Regions from separate parts of the Enterobacter sp. UPMP2060 genome, predicted to be linked through region 2. Evidence: predicted binding sites of a transcription regulator. Region 2 holds the regulator's gene; the other holds the start of a gene.
The links. Region 2 encodes CRP, which controls carbon source genes, mostly activating them, when cyclic AMP is high. Its sites were predicted from a motif close to ATGTGANNNNNNTCACAT; they were not measured.
Positions count from the first base shown of each region.

Region 1 (6,067 bases), on a different contig from region 2:
CATGCACGACGCAGGCATGAAAACCACCGGGAAACACTTCCCGGGTCACGGGGCGGTGACGGCGGATTCTCACAAAGAGACCCCGCGCGATCCGCGCCCGGAAGCGGAAATTCGCGCCAAAGATATGTCGGTTTTCCAGTCGCTTATCACCGATAACAAGCTGGATGCCATTATGCCCGCGCACGTGATTTACAGCGACGTCGACCCGCGTCCTGCCAGCGGCTCTCCGCACTGGCTGAAAACCGTTCTGCGTCAGGATCTGGGCTTCAACGGCGTGATTTTCTCTGACGATTTGTCGATGGAAGGGGCCGCGATCATGGGCAGCTACGCTGAACGCGGTCAGGCATCGCTGGATGCGGGTTGCGATATGATCCTGGTCTGCAATAATCGTAAAGGTGCCGTTAGCGTGCTGGATAACCTGTCGCCGATCAATGCAGAGCGTGTTACACAATTGTATCATAAAGGTTCATTTAGCCGTCAGGAGCTGATGGATTCGGCGCGCTGGAAGACGGTCAACGCCCGGCTTGAAGACCTGAATGAGCGCTGGCAGGCACATAAAGCCAGCCTGTAAACCCTCCCGGAAGGCGTAGCGTGGTGAGAAGACGATGATCATCTATTTACACGGTTTTGACTCAAACAGTCCTGGCAATCATGAGAAGGTGCTGCAGCTGCAGTTTATCGATCCGGATGTACGGTTGATCAGCTACAGCACGCGTCATCCGAAGCATGATATGCAGCATCTGCTCAAAGAGGTGGACAAGATGTTGCAGCTCAACGTCGACGATCGCCCGTTGATTTGCGGCGTAGGGCTGGGCGGCTACTGGGCGGAGCGGATTGGCTTCCTGTGCGACATTCGCCAGGTGGTGTTCAATCCTAACCTGTTCCCGAACGAGAACATGGAAGGCAAAATTGACCGTCCGGAAGAGTATGTCGATATTGCGACCAAGTGCGTGAGCAACTTCCGTGAGAAAAACCGCGACCGCTGCCTGGTGATCCTTTCCCGTAATGATGAAGCGCTCAACAGCCATCGGGCAGCAGAGCTCCTGCATCATTACTATGAGATCGTCTGGGACGAAGAACAGACCCACAAGTTCAAAAACATCTCTCCGCATCTGCAGCGTATCAAAGCGTTTAAAACGCTGGGTTAATCAATTACCCGCATGCATCAAAGCCCGGCCGCGAAAGCGTACCGGGCTTTCTTTTTGACCAGAATTGTCTACTTTTAAGCCATCAAAACTTGATGCATATCAATTTTGGTATGACCAATGCGCCTGACGTGGTATTCTCAATGCACCTGAATGGTTTCAGTGCTGTAACCTGTTGTTAATTAAGGGTTATTTTTATAACTTTTAATTAACAATTGGTTAATAATTTGAGGGGGTCACGTTGACTACGCCATTGAAAAAGATAGTGATTGTAGGCGGTGGTGCTGGCGGGCTGGAGCTGGCTACACAGCTGGGCAAGAAGCTGGGTCGCGGTAAAAAAGCCAAAATTACGCTGGTGGATCGTAACCACAGCCACCTGTGGAAACCGCTGCTGCACGAAGTGGCGACCGGTTCTCTGGATGAGGGCGTGGACGCGCTCAGCTATCTGGCGCACGCGCGCAACCATCATTTCCAGTTCCAGCTGGGCTCGGTGGTGGACATCAACCGTGAAAGCAAAACCATCACCCTGGCAGAGCTGCGCGATGAAAAAGGGGAGCTACTGGTTCCCGAGCGTAAACTGGCGTACGACACGCTGGTCATGGCGCTGGGCAGTACCTCCAACGACTTCAACACGCCGGGCGTGAAAGAGCACTGTATCTTCCTCGATAACCCGCACCAGGCGCGTCGTTTCCATCAGGAAATGCTGAACCTGTTCCTGAAGTACACCAGCAATATGGGTGCGAACGGTAAGGTGAATATCGCCATTGTCGGCGGCGGCGCGACGGGCGTTGAGCTGTCAGCGGAGCTGCACAATGCGGTGAAGCAGCTGCACAGCTACGGTTACAAAGGGTTAACTAACGAAGCGCTGAACGTCACGCTGGTTGAAGCCGGTGAACGTATCCTGCCTGCGCTGCCTCCGCGTATTTCCGGTGCGGCGCACAATGAGCTCACCAAGCTGGGCGTGCGGGTGCTGACGCAGACCATGGTGACCAGCGCCGATGAAGGCGGCCTGCACACCAAAGACGGCGAGTATATCAAAGCGGATCTGATGGTCTGGGCGGCTGGTATCAAAGCGCCTGACTTTATGAAAGAGATCGGCGGTCTGGAAACCAACCGCATTAACCAGCTGGTTACGGAGCCAACGCTACAAACCACGCGCGATCCTGAAATCTTTGCCATCGGTGACTGTGCCTCCTGCGCGCGTCCTGAAGGTGGATTCGTGCCGCCGCGCGCGCAGGCCGCTCACCAGATGGCAAGCCTGGTGCTGCACAACATTCTGGCGCAGTACAAAGGCAAGCCAATGAAAGCCTATGTCTACAAAGACCACGGTTCACTGGTGTCGCTGTCAAACTTCTCTACTGTCGGCAGCCTGATGGGCAACCTGATGCGCGGCTCAATGATGGTAGAAGGGCGCATTGCCCGCTTCGTGTATATCTCCCTGTACCGCATGCACCAGATTGCGCTGCACGGCTACTTCAAAACCGGGCTGATGATGCTGGTGGGCAGAATCAACCGCGTGATCCGTCCGCGTCTGAAGCTGCACTAATCTTTCACTCCCTCCGGGCCCTCCGGAGGGAGTTTTTAGCATTTCATGCTGTAGATCACAGTTTGACTGCTTAAGAGTTCTCCTAAATACAATATATCTCCTCTCAACGCCCCTTTTTTGATCCTTTATCTTATTGGCGAAGCCGTGCCTCCATTGCAAAATTGTTACCAATAGCAACAAAGGAGGAAGTCCCGTGAATAAATCAATGTTGGCGGGTATAGGGATTGGCGTCGCGGCTGCGTTAGGTGTGGCTGCCGTTGCCAGTCTCAACGTATTAGATCGCGGCCCGCAGTATGCACAGGTGGTTTCTGCTACACCGATTAAAGAAACCGTAAAAACGCCTCGTCAGGAGTGCCGTAACGTCTCCGTGACGCACCGTCGTCCGGTGCAGGATGAAAACCGCATTGCCGGTTCTGTTCTGGGGGCAGTAGCGGGTGGCGTTATTGGTCACCAGTTTGGCGGCGGCCGGGGTAAAGACGTGGCGACCGTGGTCGGCGCGCTGGGTGGCGGCTATGCCGGTAACCAGGTGCAGGGCGCGATGCAGGATAATGATACCTACACCACGACTCAGCAACGCTGCAAAACCGTCTATGACAAGTCGGAAAAAATGCTGGGCTATGACGTGACGTACAAAATTGGCGATCAGCAGGGCAAAATCCGCATGGATAAAGACCCGGGCACGCAAATTCCACTGGATGGAAACGGCCAGCTGGTTCTGAATAACAAAGTGTAAAAAAGATGTTCTCTGAATTTAGCTCCTCATGCGCTCAGGCTGAGGAGCTTTTTTTTTGCTTCAGATTTTCAGTAGCTCAGGCCACAGCCGCAGCGTGGTTTCGCTAATATGCTGCAGTTTTTCCAGCGTGGCCCCTTCACGGGCGCTGATCGACATCCCCTGCAAAATACAGCTCAGGTATTGCGCCAGCAGCTGAGGGTTGCATTGCGCGGGGATTTCACCGCGCTGCTGGCGCTGAGCCAGAAATGCGCTGAGGGTCTCCTCCTGCATGGCATGCCGTGATTTCACCGTATTGGCAATCTCTTTAGAGGACGCCGCCAGGGTGGCAGAGGTGTTAATCATAAAGCAGCCCGCAGGCGTCTCTTTACTGGTGAAACAGGTCGCGACGGCGGTGAAATAGTCCCGAAGCGCCTGTTCAACGCTTTTCTCTTCGCAGAACAGCTGGGCTTCGTGTTTCGCCGCAAAGCGCGAAATGTATCTGTCCAGCACCGCCCTGAACAGCCCCTCTTTATTGGTAAATTCGGCATACAGCGTCGGCGCTTTGGCTCCGGTGGCTTCTACCAGATCGGAAAGCGAGGTTGCTTCATACCCATGTTGCCAGAAGAGAGTCATGGCCTTATCAAGCGCTGCATCCCTGTCAAACACTTTTGGTCGGCCACGGCTTTTCTTCGCACAACTCGTGACATCGGTTGTCATTTGCCGTTGGTCCTCTGTTGGTTTGGTGAATGACCATTATAAAAATAAACGCAACCCGCCACCAGTGCTGAATGCTTAAAAATAAATTAATCATATATGTATGAAAAATAACAATTTTAAAATTAAGTTAGCGATCGTTATAAAATTATGTTGACGCGTGACCTGGATCACACTTATGATTTACCTATCGATCGTTAACTAAATGATTAACGACCTCCAAATTCATCTGCTAAAGGTAAACATCATGAAAAACGTAAAAACCCTCATCGCTGCCGCTGTCCTGAGTTCACTCTCTTTCGCAAGCTTTGCTGCTGTACAGGTGCAATCCACCCCTGCCGACCAGCATAAAGTCGGGACAATCTCTGCGTCTGCAGGTTCTAACCTGGGTTCCCTGGAAGATCAGCTGGCGCAAAAAGCGCAAGAGATGGGTGCAAAATCTTACCGCATCACCTCAGTGACCGGTCCTAACACCCTGCACGGCACGGCGGTCATCTACAAATAAGCCGGGCATAAACCCTCATTTATGCCGCTGCAATAAAAAACGCCCTGCTGAGCAGGGCGTTTTTTTATTTCTGATTTACATCGACTGCGGGACGACATCGTGATGCCGGGTGACATCGGTCGGCATGCCTGACCGGGCTTCCATCGCACGCTCCATCACCACGCTGTTGGTATTCGCATTCGTTTTGAAGCTTACCATCGCGGCATTCAGATTAATGGGCAGCGTCTGCGGATCGTCACCAATGTTTTTCGATAACGGCTGATGTATCTCAACCAGCCGCACGCCGCCGGGCTCCTCTGAAACTTTAATCGGCGTATTGATAATATTCACTTTGGTTCCCGGCGTAACGACGTTAAACAGCGTTTTGATATCGTCATCGCGCAGACGAATACAGCCGGAGCTGACGCGCATGCCGATGCCAAAGTCCGCATTCGTTCCGTGCAGCAGGTAGACGCCGCCGTATGCCGCGAGGCGTATCGCGTGGTGCCCCATCGGGTTATCCGGGCCTGCCGGAACCACAGCAGGAAGATCGATCCCCTGGGCCTTATAGCGGGCACGAATGTTGGCCGTCGGGGTCCAGGTTGGATTCGCGCGTTTATCCGAGACGGTGGTGACCATCGTCGGCGTCAGCGTGTCGCCGCCCAGCTGACCAATACCGATAGGGTAGACCGTCACTTCGTTTTTACCCGGCGGGTAATAGTACAGGCGCAGCTCGGCGAGGTTTATCACCATCCCCTCGCGCGGGGCGTCTGGCAGGATGGTCTGTAACGGGATGGTCAGTACGCTGCCCGCGCGCGGGACATACGGGTCGACGCCGGGGTTCGCCTGCAGCAGGGCCAGAAAACCGACGTTATATTTTTTGGCAATCGCTTCCAGCGAACCGCCATTATTTTCAACCACATGAAAGCGGTTTTCACCCACGACCTTGCTGCCGGGAGGGGGAAGGGGCCAGGTGTTTGCCCGGGCGGGAAGCGCCACCGCGACGGTGGCTGCCAGCGCAAACAGAGTCATCCAGCGAGTAAAACGCGAAGAGGTCATCATCACCATAATCCATGTAAATGATAAGGTTATTATTTTATAAGGCGTTAAACATAATTATGGCGAATGGGTATGTCGGGAAGATCGGGTGAAGTGCAAAGAGTTTGTAAATTGTCCCCCCGTAGCGCTGGGCTAACAGGGGGAAGGGAGGTTATGCGATCGCGTTCTCTTCCAGCTGGCGCATAAAGTTACGCACCCAGTCCATACGGGTTTTGCGCTCCGTCAGCTCCTGGGTAAATTTCAAACGGGTTGGACCATCCAGACGGAAATGCTGCGGCTGTTTTTGCAGCAGGCCGATCAGCCACATCGGGTTGACGTGATTCTTCTCGGCGAATTCAATCACGCCGCCTTTTTCATTGCCTTCAAGCTTGCGGATCCCCAACTTTTGCGCCTGCTGGCGCAGCCTC
Region 1 is NZ_JBSKJQ010000001.1:588,862-594,928, forward strand. Features, by position in the region: gene nagZ (beta-N-acetylhexosaminidase) at 1-571, shown strand, start outside; gene ycfP (alpha/beta hydrolase YcfP) at 606-1,148, shown strand; gene ACWKXN_RS02905 (NAD(P)/FAD-dependent oxidoreductase) at 1,387-2,691, shown strand; gene ACWKXN_RS02910 (glycine zipper 2TM domain-containing protein) at 2,885-3,424, shown strand; gene ACWKXN_RS02915 (TetR/AcrR family transcriptional regulator) at 3,485-4,120, opposite strand; gene bhsA (multiple stress resistance protein BhsA) at 4,365-4,622, shown strand; gene ldtC (L,D-transpeptidase LdtC) at 4,698-5,663, opposite strand; gene mfd (transcription-repair coupling factor) at 5,812-6,067, opposite strand, start outside.
Region 1: a site for CRP is predicted at 4,276-4,293, ahead of bhsA (multiple stress resistance protein BhsA). Genes of this name have one in related genera too.

Region 2 (6,067 bases):
GCCTGGAGCGAAGCGCCTGAACAGGCTCGCCATAAGCCGCGTCTGGTGGTTTTCCACGGTCTGGAAGGCAGCCTGCACAGCCCGTATGCGCATGGGCTAATTGAGGCGGCAAAAGCGCGCGGCTGGCTCGGCGTGGTGATGCATTTTCGCGGCTGCAGCGGTGAACCGAATCGTCAGAAACGCATTTATCACTCGGGTGAAACCGAAGACGGGACGTGGTTTTTACACTGGCTGCGGGAAAATTATGGCACCGTGCCAACGGCCGCCGTGGGCTACTCGCTGGGCGGGAATATGCTGGCCTGTCTGCTGGCCAAAGAGGGCGAAAGCGTACCGCTGGATGCCGCCGTCATTGTCTCCGCGCCGTTTATGCTCGAGCAGTGTAGCTACCACATGGATAAGGGCTTTTCCCGCGTCTATCAGCGCTATCTGCTCAACCTTCTGAAGGCCAACGCGGCGCGTAAGCTGAAGGCCTACCCGGATACCCTGCCGGTAAGCCTGCGCCAGCTGAAAAAGGTGCGTCGTATCCGCGAGTTCGACGACCTGATCACCGCGAAAATCCACGGCTTCGCCGATGCGATTGACTATTATCGTCAGTGCAGCGCCATGCCGCTGCTCAGCAAGATCACGCAGCCGACGCTGATTATTCATGCCAAAGATGACCCGTTTATGGATCATCACTCGATCCCCGCTCAGGAATTCCTGCCCGACAACGTTCACTATCAGTTGACCGAGCACGGCGGCCACGTCGGCTTTATCGGCGGCACGCTGCGCCGCCCGAAAATGTGGCTTGAGGCGCGTATTCCTGACTGGCTGACCCCTTATCTGGACGGTGCAAAATGATTATTCCCTGGCAGGATCTGGCTCCCGAAACGCTCGATAATCTGATTGAAAGCTTTGTATTACGCGAAGGCACCGATTATGGTGAACAGGAACGCTCGCTTGAGCAAAAGGTCAACGATGTTAAGCGCCAGCTGAAAAGCGGCGACGTGGTGCTGGTGTGGTCAGAACTGCATGAGACGGTCAATATCATGCCCCGCAACGCGTTTCACGGCTGATCTTCCACCCTTTTCAGTCAGGGAGTTGCTATGTCTGCCAGACATCCGGTTATTGCCGTTACGGGGTCGAGTGGTGCGGGAACCACCACCACCAGCCTCGCATTTCGCAAGATTTTCGCCCAGCTGAATCTCCGTGCGGCGGAGGTCGAAGGCGACAGCTTTCACCGCTACACGCGCCCGGAGATGGACATGGCCATTCGTAAGGCGCGCGATTCGGGTAAACACATCAGCTACTTCGGCCCGGAGGCCAATGACTTCGGCCTGCTGGAACAAACCTTTATAGAGTACGGTAAGAGCGGCAAAGGGCAGTCCCGCAAGTATCTGCACACCTATGATGAAGCCGTACCCTGGAATCAGGTGCCGGGAACCTTTACCCCGTGGCAGCCGCTGCCGGAACCCACCGACGTCCTGTTTTACGAAGGATTGCACGGCGGCGTGGTCACCCCTCAACACGACGTGGCGCGCCACGTGGATCTGCTGGTCGGCGTGGTCCCTATCGTTAACCTGGAGTGGATCCAGAAGCTGACGCGCGACATGAGCGAGCGCGGCCATTCGCGAGAGGCGGTGATGGACTCCGTGGTGCGCTCCATGGAGGATTACATTAACTTCCTGACGCCGCAGTTCTCCCGCACCCATATCAACTTCCAGCGCGTGCCGACGGTGGACACCTCGAACCCGTTTGCCGCTAAAAGCATCCCGTCGCTGGATGAGAGCTTTGTGGTGATCCATTTCCGCAATCTCGAAGGCATTGATTACCCTTGGCTGCTGGCAATGCTGCAGGGCTCGTTTATTTCGCACATGAATACGTTAGTCGTGCCGGGCGGAAAAATGGGGCTGGCGATGGAGCTCATCATGACGCCGCTGGTGGAGCGACTGATGGAAGGGAAGCAGATCGCGTGAGCATGTTCCCTCTCCCTGTGGGAGAGGGTTAGGGTGAGGGCATCAACACGCACGATGCCCCATCAATCACGCCTCGATCACTTCATACGAATGCGTGATTTTTACCGCTTTCTCCAGCATTAACGCCACCGAGCAGTACTTTTCCGCAGACAGGTCCACCGCACGCGAGACCGCCGCGTCTTTCAGCTCTTTACCGGTGACCACAAAGTGCAGGTTAATATGGGTGAACAGGCGTGGCGCCTCTTCGCGACGCTCTGACGTGAGTTTAACCTCACAATCCGTCACGTCATGACGTCCTTTTTGCAGAATCGACACCACATCAATTGCGCTGCATCCGCCTGCCGCCATCAGCACCATTTCCATTGGGCTGGGTGCTTTATCGCCGGAGTTACCGTCCATCAAAATCTGGTGTCCTGACGCGGACTCGCCCAGGAACGTTAAACCTTCAACCCATTTCACGCGCGCTTGCATATTCATTAACTCCAACGTTGCATTTTTGGTGACAGATTACGTGTGCGTTACATTTATCGCAATGGAAGGCGACCTGCATCATGCTGAAGCGAGACACCAGGAGACACGCGGCGAAAGCTATGCTAAAACACTCAGGATGCTACAGTAATACATTGACGTTACACGTGTATGCAGAGGACATCAAACTTTACTGGCTGCGAAACGTTACGGTAGCCGACTTCCCAGGGTATGGGTAAGAATTCGATTGCAACCCCAGAGTCCGGATGCATCTGATGACTCTGGTGACAGCTTATAACAGAGGATAACAGCGCATGGTGCTTGGCAAACCGCAAACAGACCCGACTCTCGAATGGTTCTTGTCTCATTGCCACATTCATAAGTACCCATCGAAGAGCACGCTGATTCACCAGGGTGAAAAAGCGGAAACGTTGTATTACATCGTTAAAGGCTCGGTGGCAGTGCTGATCAAAGATGAAGAAGGGAAAGAGATGATCCTTTCTTATCTGAACCAGGGCGATTTCATCGGTGAACTGGGCCTGTTTGAAGAGGGCCAGGAACGTAGCGCCTGGGTTCGAGCAAAGACAGCATGTGAAGTGGCTGAAATTTCTTACAAGAAGTTCCGTCAGCTGATTCAGGTTAACCCTGACATCCTGATGCGTCTTTCTTCCCAGATGGCGCGCCGTCTGCAGGTCACGTCAGAGAAAGTGGGTAACCTCGCCTTCCTGGACGTTACCGGCCGTATCGCACAAACTCTGCTGAACCTGGCGAAACAGCCAGACGCCATGACCCACCCGGACGGCATGCAAATTAAAATTACCCGTCAGGAAATTGGTCAGATCGTCGGTTGCTCCCGTGAAACAGTGGGCCGTATCCTGAAAATGCTGGAAGATCAAAACCTGATCTCCGCCCACGGTAAAACCATCGTGGTCTACGGAACGCGTTAATTCCGCTTAAACGGCGTGCCATCGCAAGGTGTCACGCCGTTTTTGTCTCTATTCCCCATGTGGCGCAGGCTGATCTATCACCCGGAAGTTAACTACGCACTGCGGCAAACGCTGGTGTTGTGTCTTCCTGTGGCCATAGGCCTGATCCTCGGACATCTTCAACAAGGCCTGCTGTTTTCCCTCGTGCCCGCCTGCTGCAACATTGCCGGTCTGGACACGCCGCATAAGCGCTTTTTCAAACGCCTGATTATCGGTGGCTGCCTGTTTGCCGGGTGTAGCCTCGCCGTACAACTCCTGCTTGCCCGGGATATCCCGCTGCCGCTGATCCTGACCGTGCTGGCGATGACGCTCGGCGTCACGGCGGAAATCAGTTCGCTGCACGCCCGCCTGCTTCCCGCCTCGCTGATTGCGGCCATTTTCACGCTGAGCCTCGCCGGGAACATGCCGGTGTGGGAGCCGCTGCTGATCTACGCCCTGGGGACATTATGGTACGGGCTGTTTAACTGGTTTTGGTTCTGGCTGTGGCGGGAGCAGCCGCTGCGTGAATCCCTGAGCCTGCTCTATGTGCAGCTTGCGGATTACTGCGAAGCCAAATACACCCTGCTCACCCAGCATACCGACCCGGAAAAATCCTTACCGCCGCTGCTGACGCGCCAGCAGAAGGTGGTGGATCTCATAAGCCAGTGCTATCAGCAGCTGCATATGCTCGCCGCCAACAAGAACCACGAGTACAAGCGGCTGCTGCGCACCTTCCAGGTCGGGCTGGATCTACAGGAGCATATCTCCGTAAGCCTTCACCACCCGCAGGAGGTGCAAAAGCTGGTCGAGCGCAGCCACGCCGAAGCGGTGATCCGCTGGAACGCGCAGACCGTATCGGCACGTCTGCGGATCCTGGCCGATGATATTCTCTACCACCGCTACCCGACGCGCTTTAACATGGAAAAACAGCTGGGCGCGCTGGAGAAAATCGCCCGCCAGCATCCCGATAACCCGGTCGGCCAGTTTGCCGCCTGGCACTTCAGCCGCATCGCCCGCGTGTTGCGCACCCAGCGCCCGCTTTATCCCCGCGACCTGATGGCGGATAAGCAAAAACGGCTTCCGCTATTGCCCGCGCTCAAAAGCTATCTTTCTCTTAAATCGTCCGCTCTGCGCAACGCCGCAAGGATTAGCGTGATGCTCAGTACCGCCAGCCTGATGGGCATGGCGCTGCACCTGCCGAAACCGTACTGGATCTTAATGACCGTGCTGTTTGTCACCCAGAACGGCTACGGCGCCACGCGGGTGCGTATTCTGCATCGGGCTGGCGGAACGCTGGCCGGGCTGATCATTGCAGGCGTGACGCTGCACTTCCACGTGCCGGAAGGCTATACCCTGGCAGGGATGCTGGCGATTACGCTGGTGAGCTACCTGATTATCCGCAAAAACTACGGCTGGGCGATGGTGGGCTTTACGGTGACGGCGGTATATACGCTGCAGTTGCTCACGCTCAATGGCGAACAGTTTATTGTCGCGAGGCTGATTGATACCCTGATCGGCTGCCTGATTGCCTTTGGCGGCATGGTCTGGCTGTGGCCGCAGTGGCAGAGCGGGCTGCTGAGGCAGAACGCCCACGACGCGCTGGAAGCCGACCAGCAGGCTATTCGCCTGATCCTGAGCGACGACCCGCAGCCCTCCCCGCTGGCCTATCAGCGGATGAAGGTCAACCAGGCGCACAACGCCCTGTTTAACTCGCTCAACCAGGCGATGCAGGAGCCAGGCTTTAACTCGCACTATCTGGCAGACATGAAGCTCTGGGTGACGCACAGCCAGTTTATCGTCGAGCATATTAACGCCATGACCACGCTGGCGCGCGAGCACACGATGCTAACGCCGGATCTGGCGCAGCGCTATTTGCAGTCATGTGAAATTGCGTTGCAGAGGTGCCAGCAGCGTCTGGAGTATGACGCGCCGGGCGAGTCGGGCGACTCAAATATTCTGGAAGCGCCGGAGACGTTAACCCACGGGCCAATGAGCACCCTGGAGCAGCATTTACAGCGCGTTCTGGGGCATCTGAACACCATGCACACCATTTCGTCGGTGGCATGGCGTCAGCGTCCGCATCACGGCATTTGGTTAACGCGCCGGCTAAAGCGAACCGAGTATTAGCCTTTTACTATCTTCTCGACCGCCGCGGCAAAGCGGGTTAAACCGTCTTCGATGTCTTTGTCTTCTACCACCAGCGACGGCGCAAAGCGCATCACGTCAGGCCCGGCATTAAGCACCATCACCCCTTCGTGGGCGGCGGCGTGCAGGAAGTCGCGCGCCCGGCCTTTGTACTGCGGCTTCAGCTCGGCGCCAATCAACAGCCCCATCCCGCGAATTTCGCTGAACACATCGTACTGCTCATCAATCTTTTGCAGGTGTTTTACGAAAAGCTCGCGCTTCGCGCTCACGGCGTTCAACACCTCCGGCGTGTTGATAATGTCGAATGCGGCACCCGCCACGGCGCTCGCCAGCGGGTTACCGCCGTAGGTGGAACCATGAGAACCGACGTGGAACGCGGAGGCGATCTCCTGCGTCGTCAGTACCGCACTCACCGGGAAACCGCCGCCGAGCGCTTTGGCGCTGGTCAGAATATCCGGCGTCACGCCGTAGTGCATATAAGCGAACAGATCGCCGGTACGCCCCATCCCGCACTGCACTTCATCAAAGACCAGC
Region 2 is NZ_JBSKJQ010000008.1:12,452-18,518, forward strand. Features, by position in the region: gene ACWKXN_RS15885 (hydrolase) at 1-840, shown strand, start outside; gene ACWKXN_RS15890 (YheU family protein) at 837-1,055, shown strand; gene ACWKXN_RS15895 (phosphoribulokinase) at 1,086-1,955, shown strand; gene ACWKXN_RS15900 (OsmC family protein) at 2,022-2,426, opposite strand; gene crp (cAMP-activated global transcriptional regulator CRP) at 2,738-3,370, shown strand; gene ACWKXN_RS15910 (YccS/YhfK family putative transporter) at 3,428-5,515, shown strand; gene argD (bifunctional acetylornithine/succinyldiaminopimelate transaminase) at 5,512-6,067, opposite strand, start outside.